Regions from separate parts of the Paenibacillus sp. J22TS3 genome, predicted to be linked through region 2. Evidence: predicted binding sites of a transcription regulator. Region 2 holds the regulator's gene; each other region holds the start of a gene.
The links. Region 2 encodes Rex, which represses fermentation and respiration genes when NADH is low (regulators of the CRP and FNR family bind a similar motif). Its sites were predicted from a motif close to TTGTGAAATATTTCACAA; they were not measured.

Region 1 (4,521 bases), on a different contig from region 2:
GCAAGCAGGTAAGCCACGAGTCCAAGTACTGCCATGATGGCCAACGGAACTCCGCGTACTTCGAACACATCCGTCATCGTATAGGTCAATATTGCGAACAGCACCAGCAGCACAGCCAGCGGAATCAACGCGGTCTTAGCCTGCTTGCGGGCACGGTCTTGAAGCTCACCTGTCGTTCTAAGCACAGTGAACAGAAGCCCATGAACATAACAGAGCAGAACAACCACGAGACCGCCTACTAGCGTATAGAGATTCACCATATCGAACAACCCGGCTTTCATCTCCATCTGCTGATCGATAGGCAGACCTTTGATGAGCCCGGAGAAGACCACCCCAAGCAGGAACGGCGGCAGGAAGCTGCCTGCAAAGATCGCGATATCCCACGTCTTCTTCCACCCGGATGAATCCACCTTGCCCCGGAACTCAAAGGCCACCCCGCGCCCGATCAATGCAAGCAGCAGTACAACAAGCGGAGTGTAGTAACCGCTGAACATCGTGGCATACCAGTTCGGGAAGGCCGCGAAGATCGCACCGCCCGCAGTCAGCAGCCACACCTCGTTGGCATCCCAGAACGGACCGATGGAGTTAATCAGCACGCGGCGCTCCATATCGTTCTTCGCCAGCACCTTGGTCGCCATTCCAACCCCGAAGTCAAAACCTTCCAGAAAGAAAAACCCGATAAACAGCACACCTACCAGAATAAACCACAGTTCATTAAGAGACAGCATGGTAATCCTCCTTACCAAACGGATCCTGTACAGGGGCTTCCGTCTGCTCTTCCGCATTCGGACCCTTCTTAATCGCACGGACAAACAGATATACAAGCACAGCTGCCAAAGCGGCGTAGATCAAACAAAACGCGATGAGCGAGAACAGCACCTGTCCGCCAGTCACACTTGGCGACACGCTGTCCTTGGTCTGCATCAGCCCGAATACCGTCCAAGGCTGACGGCCAAATTCAGTCATAACCCAGCCCGACGTATTGGCAATGATCGGCAGTGAAATGCTGAACAGCATGGCCCGCCAGTACCATTTGCCCGAGCGCTCCAAGCGTTTGCGTGCGGTCAAATATACACCGTAAGCACTGAGAAGAATCATCAGACTGCCTGCGGCAACCATGATGCGGAAGCTCCAGAATGTGGTGCGTACAGGAGGGATATAGTTGCCCGGCCCATAGGTTTTCACATATTCGTCTTGAAGCTCGTTCATGCCTTTGACTTCCCCGCTGAATTTACTGTAAGACAGGAAGCTCAGCAGGTAAGGAATCTTGAGCTCGTACTTGTTCTCCTTGGTGGTCGGGTCAATCGAAGCAATCACCGTCCAGCCTGCCGGATCACCACTTTTACCCCATAGGCCTTCACTCGCTGCCATTTTCATCGGCTGGGTCTTCACCAGATATTGAGCCTGCTGGTGACCATAGATGGCCGTCAGGAAGGAGGATACCAACCCGACAATCACCGCGATTTTAAAAGATTTCTTGAAGAACTCGGTATCCTGCTTCTTCAGCATCTTGTAAGCACTGACGCCTGTAATCAGGAATGCGCCTGTAGCGAAGGCGCCGAGCACGGTATGCGGGAATTCCACCCACAGCTGGCCGTTGCCGATCAGCGCGAAGAAGTCGTTCATCTCCGCCCGGCCGTTATTCACGGTGAAACCCACCGGTCTTTGCATGAAGGAGTTGGCGGCCAGAATCCAGAATGCGGAGATGGTGGTTCCAAGCGCCACCAGCCAGATGCAGAGCAGATGCACCTTTTTGGACAATCGGTCCCATCCGAAAATCCAAAGCCCGATGAACGTCGACTCCAGGAAGAACGCGAACAGCGCTTCAACCGCAAGCGGTGCTCCGAACACGTCTCCGACGAAGCGGGAATAGTCCGACCAGTTCATCCCGAACTGGAATTCCTGAAGAATCCCGGTCACAACCCCAACCGCGAAGTTGATCAGGAACAGCTTCCCCCAGAACTTGGCCATTTTTTTGTATTCTTCCTTGCCTTTGACTACGTACATCGTCTCCATGATCGCAATCATTACGACCAATCCGATGGATACTGGCACGAAGAAGAAGTGAAAAATTGTGGTTGCAGCAAATTGGATGCGTGCAAGCAGTAACGTATCCATTCCTCTTTCCCTCTTTCCGAATTTTGTTGTGCGTGAATAGCTAATAATGCCTATCTTGATGCCTCACGTGTGATCCTGGTCACTATTTTCGCAGAAGCCTCTTTGTAATTTTGTGACTTTTATCACATTCATCAGCCCAAATCAGGCATATTTGTGACAGAAATCACATAAGTATTGTTATTACTGTGTCGGGTTCAAATTGCGGCTGCAACCCATCTGAAACAGCACAAAAAAGGCCGTCCGCAGAACCATGGTCTACGGCAGCCTGCCTGTATCCTATTCCACCACTTCAAATTAGCTTGCCCGGAAATCTGTCCGGTCCCTTAGGAAGATGGCGTTCGTTTGTCCCCTTTTTGGTCCAGCAGATGCCATACGGTCAGCACGGGGTGGCTCAGGAGCATTCTTGGGCCGGAGTATTTCATGACCTCCTTGATTTGGTTCCGCATCGCAGGCTTATAGCAGTGCACCGGGCACTCCACACAGGTCGTCTTCTTCTCCCCGAACTGGCACAGACCCAGCCGCTTCATGGCATATTGATGCAGGCAATAGCAATCCCAGCACAGCTTAATCACCTGTTTGTCATTGCTGGCAGCATGCTTACGCTCTTCGCGGGAATGGTGGCCGGAGCAGTACTGGCCGATCATGAAGCTGACAGTCAGCTTTTCCCGCTTGATCCTTGGCCCTTGATTCTCCACCTTTCTCACCTGCACGTTTCGCACCGTCTGCTCCCATGTACGCACATGCGGTTCCATTGTACCCTGATTGTTATCCATAAGCTCCTCCTCTGATAAGGTTGTTCTTACCCGCATTGTAACGGCTTATCTGAAGGGGCGCTGTGATCCTGGCAACAATGGTATGGACTGATCACTTTGTCATCATTTGAAAATCATTAATATAGCTTTTCTCCGGTTCCAGCAATACCTGTTCAACTTTTTGGGTAGTCCGGTCATACCGGTATACTCCCCTCTGATCATGATAAATGCCCAACACCAGCAGCGCTTGATCGTCCGGCTCATAGTACAGGTTGCTGATTGTGCTGAATACAGTAAAAGGCTGCTCCTTACCCGTCTTAAGATCATGGATTTTTACTGTTTTCGGCTTATTTATATTTATAGCACTTGAATAAATGATTTCATCCTTCTTATTAGATAAAGCGTAAAAACCCAATTCCTGCTTTGTTGTAAAGAGAGCTTCTTTTCGTGTCCCGTCTGGTTCATATTCATATACTGTATAAGTTGGAGGCACTAACGGTTTCTGCTTCTCATTAGCTATTTCAAGCTTATGAAAGAAATCCCCCCATGAATATAAAGCCACATCAAAGTTATCCTTAGAAGAATTGTATTTCAGCAGGAAAACCGTTGTGTCATCCTTATCCGGGTCCCACCAAAAACGGAACTTATTCGTGTCTATATTATAACTGGCTATCGGCTTGATATGGTTATCCTTCGATAACCTGGATGCAGCCGCCAGAATCACTTCGTTCCCACTAACAAACAGCTCATTCACCGCAAACAGATTCGTTGTCAACTGCTTCGTTTCCTTGGTTTTCAAATCCATAGAGAACAACTGATCTGACTTGCCGTCTCCATTTCTTGCAATGTAAAAAATTTTGTTGTGAACCGCATCATAAATCCCCAGAGGATATTGCGCCGTATACTTAAACTCTCCGCGCAAAGCAGTCTTGCGTGTGCTCAGGTCATACTCATAGACATGAGATCTCATACCTTCATTTTCACCGTTGGTAATGAGAATGGATAAATAGGGCTTTCCCGGGCTGTTACAAGCAGCCAGCATGAGCAGCCCCGCTAGCGAGAGGATTAGCCATAGGATATGACGGGTTATTTTCATCAGGAAAGGTTCTCCATTGCATCACCATTTACGGTCATAGTTTTCTCAGTATGCATTAGACTCCTCCTATAAATTTTTATTATAAAAATATAACAATAACAGCCTTCAAAAAGTTGGGAATTTACCCGAATTTGGATATAACTGCACAGCAACAAGGCCGCCCCAACCAGGACGGCCCTTGCGAGAATCACTATATTTTACCTAATAATCGTTACTTCAAACTCTTCTGGAACACCCATCTCCAGCCCACCACATTCAGCACAACCAGCAACGCCATATAGATATAAACACCATAAGGAATTGTGGTGCTATAATAATGAACCCCCGCAAACACTCCCAGAAGCCCCATCAGCGGAATGGTGAGCATCGCTTCCTTCTGCTGCGTAGTCTCAAATGCTTCCGAGAAGGGCAGCGCTTTGCGGAAGATCATGAAGCTGATCAGCGTATAGAGCGGCAGCATCAGCAGCACATCCACCAGATCAGGGAGAATTCTCACCCCGAAAACGGCAATGAAAATGATGCTATCCACCAGGAACATCGGCAGCACCAGCCGTG
Region 2 (4,521 bases):
AGACCGACTTGCTTGCATGCTCTACCGAGGCCAGTCCCGCCTGCTGCTTCGCCACAATAATTGCCGCATCCTTCTCTGCCCAGTAATCACTCATGGTATATACATAATAACGCTGTATCCCGAACAGAACTACAAGCACAATGAGAATGGAGAGCAGAATCCATTTCGTCTTTTTCTTCAAGCCTTCACTTCCTTTCTGGCCAGAAGTCTCCGCTTAACGGGAGAGCAGTCCTTCAAAACATGCTTGAGCTTCCCGGCGAATCCGCTCTTCATCCATTGTGATGCAGCTTCCATTCTTCACGACTTGCGCCCCGTTCACCCACACGTGCTTAACATCCTTCGGCCCTGCAGAGTAGACCATGTGGGAAATGAAATCTGTATATGGAACAAAATGCGCTTGATCTGTATCCAAAGCAATGAAATCTGCTTTCATGCCAGCGGCAAGACGGCCAGTGTTCTGAAGATAGACGGACTGTGCGCCATAAATGGTGCCCATCTTGAGCGCCTCATCCGCAGGCACCGCAGTCGGATCACCTGATACGCCTTTATGAATCAACGCGGCGAGCCTCACCTCTTCAAACATATCCAAGTTATTATTGCTGGCTGCTCCATCGGTACCCAAAGAAACGACCACACCAGCCTTCTGAAGATCCATTACACGCGCTACACCGCTTGCCAGCTTAAGATTGCTTCCCGGGTTATGGGAGACGGCCACCTTGTTTCTGGCCAGGATTTCAATCTCTTCGTCGGTAAGATGAACGCCATGGGCTACAATGGATGGACGGGAGAAAAATCCAAGTTTCTCCAAATGGATGGCAGGACGTGTCCCATAATCGTTGATGTTCTGCTGAACTTCCGCAGCCGTCTCCGACATATGCGTATGCAGCGGCAGGTCCAGATCATGTGCCGCCTGGACAAACTTCTCAATAAATGCCGGAGGACATGTGTAAGGGGAGTGCGGCGACATCATGGTAGTGATTCTGCCATCGGCCTGTCCATGCCAGTCTTTGGCGAACTGTACCGCCTCCTCCAGCTTCATCTGCTGCACGTCTTCTGGACACAGCCCTATAGCTCCGCGCATGAGCACCGCGCGCATTCCGGATTCCTGCACCACCTTGGCCACCTGGTCCATGTGGTCGTACATGTCCAGGAAGGTCGTGGTTCCGCCTTTGAGCATCTCCAATACAGACAGGGATGTTCCCCAGTATACATCGTTAGATGTAAACTTGGCCTCCATAGGCCACATCTTCTCTTGAAGCCACGTTTGGAGTTCCATATCATCACCATAACCCCTCAGCAGGGACATTGCCGCATGGCCATGGGTGTTGATCAATCCTGGAGAAAAAAGCAGGCCGCTTCCGTCAAAAGCTTCTGTCTCCTCTTCACCTTCCGGGCAACTCTCTCCAACATATTTAATTACATCATCCTCGATCAGCATATATCCCTTGATCACGGATTGCCCCGGCTCCAATACCACAAAGGTTCCGTTCTTGATCAACCATTTACGACTCATTCCACTCGTCTTCCTTTCCATCCTCCAAATAATAAGCCAAGCTGAGCAGATCGGTAGTGAAATCCGCCGCATGCAGACGTACCCCGGCAGGCACCTTCAGAATAGTCGGGGCGAAGTTAAGTATGGCTTCTATTCCGGCGCTGATCAGCTGATCAGCAACCCGCTGCGCCTCAATATCGGGTACTGTAATAATCCCAATCCGGATATTCAGCCTCTTGACCGTCTCTCCCAATTCCTCAATCGGCTGCACTGTCAATGAGTTGATTTTTTGGCCAATCTTGTGCTCGGAAGCATCAAAGAGGGCCACAATCTTCATGTTATCTTTCAAATACGTATTGTAGTTCGACAAGGCTTGGCCCAGATTACCTGCCCCAACAAGGGCCACGTTAATCTGCTGATCCAAATTCAGGATTTGGCGGATCTTCTCAATCAGATATGAAACATCATAGCCGATTCCCTTACGGCCAAAGTCACCGAAATATGCCAAATCCTTGCGGATTTGTGCCGGATTCAGATCCAGCTTTTGTCCAAGCTCCTGTGAAGAAACGGTCGCAACCTCCCGCAGGCTAAGCTCATTCAGAAAGCGCAGATATACAGGCAATCTGCGCACAACCGCGTCCGATATTTTCTCCGATTTCATCTCTATTTCCCCCTAAATCTAATGAGTCCGGTCAATCGCCGGTGCCTAGCCATTCTGATATTCGGGACACCATTTGCTGTGTGGGCATATGCTCCATCTTTGGCCCCGGCAAAGAATACAGGAAGTACTTCCCATAGTAGGACTCAAGAATCCGCGTATCATAAACAATCACAATTCCGCGGTCCTGTGAGGAGCGGACCAGCCGTCCGAAGCCCTGCTTGAACCGGATCACCGCCTGCGGAACGGACAGCTTCATGAACGGATTCTTCTTCTGCCGCTGAAGCCGCTCACTCTTTGCCTCCACCAGCGGATGATTCGGCGGCTGGAAGGGCAGCCGGACGATCGCCAGGCTTGTCAGCGCATCTCCCGGGATATCCACCCCTTCCCAGAAGCTGCTTGTTCCCAGCAGTACGGAGGCCTGCTGACCTTGGAATCTGCGGGTTAGCTTGGTGCGATTGCCGCTGTCCACGCCTTGTCCGATCACAGTAATGCCTTGCGCGCCAAGCGCCTCCTTCAACGGATCGTAGACCTGGCGCAGCATCCGGTACGAGGTAAACAGGACCAACATACGGCCCTGTGTCGCTACCGCCGCATCAGCGAGCGAGCTCACCAATGTGCTGACAAAGTAGTCATCACCAACACTCCCCTTAACACTAGGGAAGTCTCTTGGAATGACAAGCAGTGCCTGCTCCCGGTATTTAAACGGGGAAGGAAGCATGGAAGTAAGCAGCCGATGCTGATCCGAAGCTTCCTGAAGTCCCAGCTGTTCAATCATGTACTGGAATGATTTGTCCACGGACAGCGTTGCCGAGGTCATAATAACACTTTTCTTTTTGTCAAAGAAATATTCCTTCAGCTGTTGGCTAACTTCAACTGGCACCGCGTAAATCTGCAGAGAACGGCTGCGGTAATGTCCGTTGCCTTCGATCCAATACACGGTCTCTTCGTTGTCCAGCTTCATGAATGAGCGGATATTGTCCCGCTCGGCCACCAAGTCCTTAAATAGACCGCTGATGTCCGTAAGCAAGCTCTCTGACCCATAGCTGTCATCATCATCCTTCAGCTCATTCATCATCCGCTCACCCTTGCGGATGACGCCCCCCATCGTCAGATAGATTTGATTCTCAAGCTCGCTCAGCTCTTCCCAGTTCTTCGGCTTGTTATTCGGCAGGAGCCTAAGCACGAACTGGCCGGGTTCACCGGGAGCTGCATCACTTCGTTCAGGCATCAAGCTGAACAGCTGGTCGCTGAGACGGTCCCAGTTCTCTTTGATCTCCAGCAGTTCCGGATACAAGTTATCAATCACGTTAACCCATTCCAGTGCTTTCTCCGAACCGCTGCTTTGAAGCTGGATGCGGAGATTAGGAAGCTGCCCTGTACGGCTGTCTTTATACAGCCGGGTAAGGGTATGAAGAACGGTGAAATACTTCATATTCATACCAAGGTGCTTGCCAGCCACATCTTCCAGATGATGTGCCTCATCAATCACCAGCCGCTCGTAGGATGGCAGCAGCTGATGCCCGGCCTTCACATCCGTAAACAGTTTGGAATGATTGGTGATCACCACGTCGGCCACTCCAGCTTCATGTTTGGCCTTGTGATAGTAGCATTTACGGAACCAAGGGCAGGAACGGCCCAGACATGAGTCTGATTCACTGGCAACTGTCTCCCAGAAGTCCGCCCCCCGGTTGCCTTGATTCAGCTCTTCATCGTCGCCGATTTCGGTCTGGGTAAGCCAGACGATCATCTGAGCCGCGATCAAGACGTCTTCCTTGGGCGATACAAAGTCTCTTTTATTTATTTTATGTTCAAATTTACGCAGACACAAATAATGCTGTCTGCCCTTGAAGATCGCTGCACGGAATGGAAACGGTACAACCTCGGACAATAACGGAATATCCCGCTCACGTAATTGCTCCTGAAGATTTATGGTATGCGTGCTGACCATAACTTTCTCTTCGGCCTTCACACTATGATAAATCGCAGGAAGCAGGTATCCAAGGGATTTCCCCGTTCCAGTGCCAGCTTCCACAAGCAAATGCTTGTCCTCGTCGAACGCCCGCATTACCTCGTCCAGCATCATATTCTGCGCTTCTCGCTCTTCGAACTGCGGGAGCTTCGCCTTCAGATTCGCACGGACCTGACTCAGGAACTGTTCAAAGGAAACGTCTTCGAGCGGATTGTCCGCCTCCTCGCTCCTCGCCGGCTTGATGTCGATCCAGTCCTCGGTCTTCAAGGCAAACTGCCGGTAGTAGGAATAACCGTCCGCCATGGGCGCGGCAGCTTCCTTCTCCCTCTCCTGCAGTGCAGCATCAAAGAACCACCCCAGATCGCTGTCTTCTCCTGCGAACAGGTCAGAGAGACGCTG
Region 3 (4,521 bases), on a different contig from region 2:
CCCAGGCGGTCATTAAGTTTGAAGCCGAACACCTTCGGCCACCAGTAGTACATCCCAGCCAGGTAACCGAACACAACGCCCCCGATCAATACTTGGTGGAAGTGCGCGATCAGGAAGTAACTGTTGTGGTACTGGTAATCCGCTGGCGCAACCGCCAGCATGACCCCGGTGGCTCCACCAACCACGAAACAAGGAATGAAGCCGAGGGTCCACAGCATCGGCTGGGAAATCGTAATCCGTCCCCGGAACATCGTGAACAGCCAGTTGAATATCTTAACCCCTGTCGGGATACCAATGACCATGGTCGATATCGCAAAGAATACGTTAACGTTCGCACTCGATCCCATCGTGAAGAAGTGATGGACCCAAGTGAAGAACGATACAATACTGATAAGCATCATGGAGAATACCATCGATTTGTAACCGAAAATCTTCTTCTTCGAGAAGGTTGCCACAACCTCGGAGAATATCCCGAATGCCGGAATAACCACAATGTATACCTCAGGGTGCCCCCACATCCAGATCAGGTTGACATACATCATCGGGTTGCCGCCCATATCCATTGTGAAGAAGTGCGCTCCCAGGAAACGGTCCAGGAAGAGCAGTGCCAGAGTAACGGTCAAGATTGGAAACGCGAAAATAATCATGATCGAACTGGAAAGTACAGACCAGGAGAACAGAGGCATCTTCATCATCTTCATGCCTGGCGCGCGCATCTTAAGGATGGTTACCAGGAAGTTGATCCCCGTCGCCAGGGAACCGATACCCGAGATCTGAATCCCCCATATATAGAAGTTCTGTCCTACACCCGGACTGTGCGACAATTCAGACAGAGGCGGATAACTGAGCCAGCCCGCATCAGGAGAACCCCCGATAACGAAAGACAAGTTGAACAGCATAGCCCCCATCAGGAACAGCCAGAAGCTCATAGAGTTCAGGAACGGATAAGCCACGTCCCTTGCCCCCAGCTGCAAAGGTACAACCAGATTAAATAAGGCAAACATCAGCGGCATCGCCATGAAGAGGATCATGATCGTACCGTGTGTTGTAAATACAGCGTTATAGTGATCTGCCTGAAGGAACTTCATGTTCGGCAGAGCAAGCTGTGTCCGCATCAGCAGCGCATCGACACCACCGCGGAACAGCATCAGCAGTGATGCAATGAGATACATGATACCGATTTTTTTGTGATCGACGGTTGTAATCCATTCCGTCCAAAGCCACTTCCACTTTTTGAAATACGTCAGAACAAAGACGATAGCGATACTCGTCAATACGATGGCAACATCCGCACCATAAATCAGCGGATCACCGGTGACGAAAAAAGTGGAGGCGAACTCTTTAATATTTTCCCACATTACGTAACCCTCTTTCGCCTAACATTATGGTTTTGATGTTCCGTTGTAACTGCCGGTTTCGGTACTGTCCATGCCATGGTTCATATACATTCCACCGTTTTTAAATACAACTTCCTTATACAGATCCTCCGGATAGGAACCGAAGAATTCCTGCTTCGCCGTTCCTGGTTTGGCCAGTTGGGCGTACCCTTCCTTGGTCAAAGCAGGTGAGGAAGCTTGAACCTCTTTCACCCAGTCGTTGAACTCGGCTTGCGGTTTGGATTCAACCTCGAACTGCATATGCGCGAAGTCCCGTCCTGTAAAGTTCGCACCAGAGCCAAAGTACTTGCCAGGCTTATCGGCTTGAAGCCAGAGCTGCATCGCCATTCCCGGCATCGAGTATTCCTGACCGCCAAGCTGTGGAATCCAGAAGGAGTTCATCGGCGCATCAGAAGTCAGTTGGAAACGTACTGGAACGCCTGCAGGGATCTGCACGTAGTTCACAGTAGCAATCTTCTGTCCCGGATATTGGAACAGCCATTTCCAGTCCAGCGAAGTAACCTGAATCGTAATCGGATTCGCATCCGTTACCGGAGGCTTCGCCAGCTTGTACGTGTCCCGTGCGGTGAAGTATCCCAGGACAATAATAATCACAATTGGAATCCCCCACCAAATAGTCTCGAGCAGCTTACTGTCGTTCCAATTCGGCTGGTAAGGCGCATCGTTATCCGGCGTATCCCGGTATTTCCATACGATGTACACCATGAGCACAATGACTGGAATCACGATAGCCATACATATGAGTCCTGTTAGAATGATCAGCTTCTGCTGAACTTCAGCAACAGGTCCTTTCGGATCAAGCACGATGAACTTATCCCATCCGAGGGCAACGGATACCGCGATGATCAGCGCATAACTGAGGACCAAAATCGTGAGCAGTTTCCAGCCGGACCGCTTGCTTTTCATATTCCCATCACCTCTTCATCAGGTACAGTCTGAAGGCGGTTTTCCGCAAATTCAAACTGCACTTTATTAATATTAATACCCATACACACCAAAGCTGTTTCAGTTTAGCAGATTGCATGTGAGATTTGTCACGTTTTAACCAAATCGTCATAAATTGATTTGCACAAATCGGGATTATTTTCACGAAGTGTTCACAACTATTAATATGGACGCAAAAAAACCCTTTAAGACATGTCCTAAAGGGTTTTTACAATTTTGTTTCAACCCACCATTACGATATTCAACGGCTCTCTTTATTGGAGTTCGATTGAACCAAATAAATGGAGGTTCCAATGGTATACACAAACACACTGGCGATCATGCTGCCGAGTCCGCCCATAAGAGCAAGGTTGCGGTCATTGAATTCGCTCAGATTAAAAAGGCAAAGGACAACGCCAAATATAAGAAGCGCCCAGGATATTACAGTCATATAGAAGGCAACGGTGTAGCCATCATCTTTCATTTGCTGAACTTTGCTGAAAGGATATACTTTGGCTGACATATTCATCACTCCTGGTTAAATGTTGAAAGGGGTTACTTGATGTATTAAGTATACCACAAAAAACGAAAAATGTTCATAATTTGTTCAAATTATTTTTATAATTCCGTCACAATTTGAACTTGTGTTAACTTATCATTCACTTACCCCTTCCCCATGAAGCGAAACATATCTTCACCGTGCCCCTCATGGTATAATGTGGTCGGTTAAGCCTGAATTAGATGTCAAGAGGAGTAGATTACATTGGAACAGAACCCGGCTGCTTCAGAGCCGAATCACAATATAAGCGCAGAAGCTGTTACAGATTTGTGTCTCCTGGCTGGAAAAATTATGCTGCAAAGCGGGGCTGAAACCTACCGGGTTGAAGATACGATGGCACGGATTGCAAACAGCCTGGGAAGGCCCCGTCCACACAGCTATATCACACCGACAGGAATCATGTTCCAGTCGGACAGCGAGGCTTCCTCCAAGCTGATCGGAATTTCAGAACGCACCACTGATCTGCAGAAGGTTACCGCCGTGAACCTGATCTCGCGCCAGCTCAGCGCTGGCGACATTGATCTTGAGGGGGCCAGAGAAGCTCTGATGGATATCGACAAGGCCGCTCACGCCTTTCCGACCTGGCTGCTGATTACGGCGGCTTCCATTGCCAGCGCCTGCTTCATGATTATGTTCAAGGGAGGCTGGGACGATTTCCTGCCTTCCCTGATCAGCGGAGGCATCGGCTATTCGGCCGTCATTTATTTTCAACAGCTGGTACGGGTCAAGTTCTTCTCCGAGCTGTTCGCTTCCTTCCTGATCGGTTTAGTCTCGCTGCTGCTCGTGCGGGCAGGCATCGGATCATCCCTGGACAAGATCATCATCGGTTCAGTGATGCCTCTTGTCCCCGGTCTTCTCATTACGAATGCGGTACGCGATTTAATGGCCGGACATCTGGTATCCGGGCTAGCCCGCGGAGCAGAAGCCTTTCTGACCGCGTTTGCGATCGGAACCGGTATTGCGGTTGTGTTTTTATTTTTCTAGGATGAAAGAGGTATTTCCATCATGATCTTGGTTGCTCAACTGATTGTCAGCTTCATCGCATCTTCCGCATTCACCATTCTGTTCAATGTCCCGAAGCGGGCCCTTCTTCAGTGCGGGCTGGTCGGCATGCTCAGCTGGGTTATCTATCTTCTTCTGGAGGACTTTGGCCCCGTTGTGGCCTCCCTGTCCGCCAGTGCCTTTGTGGGAATTCTAAGTCTGATATTTGCGAAAATATACAAGATGCCTGTGATTATCTTCAGCGTGGCCGGAATTATCCCATTAGTTCCTGGAGGCCTCTCTTATGACGCCATGCGAAAGTTTATGGAGAACGATTATAATAGCGCTGTCCAGCTGGCCGCCAAGGTCTTCCTCATCTCTGGAGCCATTGCCATGGGCCTGATCCTGTCCGAAGTTCTTAACCAAATGTTGAGAAGAGCCAGACAGGGCAGGTAACGGACTTAAGTTATTCTAGGTTTGGTTATTCTAAAAAGAGTATCCCGAGAATCTGGACGCATTGCGAAGGGCGGGCCACACGTCCCCACTCTCCCCGCCCACATACCAATAAGCGAAACCGCCGATATGACGGCTTGCTCCCAATAGATATTTCCTTGTCAGGGAGCGGCCGTCTTCCATCCAGATCCGGTGCCGTACAGAACC

Region 1: KJS63_RS11185 (cytochrome ubiquinol oxidase subunit I) is a predicted target of Rex. The motif match lies at 2,229-2,246, and genes of this name have one in related genera.
Region 3: KJS63_RS15235 (ubiquinol oxidase subunit II) is a predicted target of Rex. The motif match lies at 2,420-2,437, and genes of this name have one in related genera.

What each region holds. Positions count from the first base shown of each region.
Region 1 covers NZ_BOSF01000003.1:321,862-326,382, forward strand. The annotation lists gene cydB (cytochrome d ubiquinol oxidase subunit II) at 1-728, opposite strand, end outside; gene KJS63_RS11185 (cytochrome ubiquinol oxidase subunit I) at 715-2,118, opposite strand; gene KJS63_RS11190 (nitrous oxide-stimulated promoter family protein) at 2,442-2,891, opposite strand; gene KJS63_RS11195 (hypothetical protein) at 2,983-3,966, opposite strand; gene KJS63_RS11200 (ABC-2 family transporter permease) at 4,178-4,521, opposite strand, start outside.
Region 2 covers NZ_BOSF01000001.1:370,763-375,283, forward strand. The annotation lists gene KJS63_RS01670 (cell wall elongation regulator TseB-like domain-containing protein) at 1-181, opposite strand, end outside; gene KJS63_RS01675 (amidohydrolase) at 215-1,513, opposite strand; gene KJS63_RS01680 (redox-sensing transcriptional repressor Rex) at 1,503-2,153, opposite strand; gene dinG (ATP-dependent DNA helicase DinG) at 2,185-4,521, opposite strand, start outside.
Region 3 covers NZ_BOSF01000004.1:383,598-388,118, forward strand. The annotation lists gene KJS63_RS15230 (cbb3-type cytochrome c oxidase subunit I) at 1-1,358, opposite strand, end outside; gene KJS63_RS15235 (ubiquinol oxidase subunit II) at 1,383-2,303, opposite strand; gene KJS63_RS15240 (hypothetical protein) at 2,584-2,844, opposite strand; gene KJS63_RS15245 (threonine/serine exporter family protein) at 3,172-3,864, shown strand; gene KJS63_RS15250 (threonine/serine exporter family protein) at 3,886-4,317, shown strand; gene KJS63_RS15255 (S-layer homology domain-containing protein) at 4,348-4,521, opposite strand, start outside.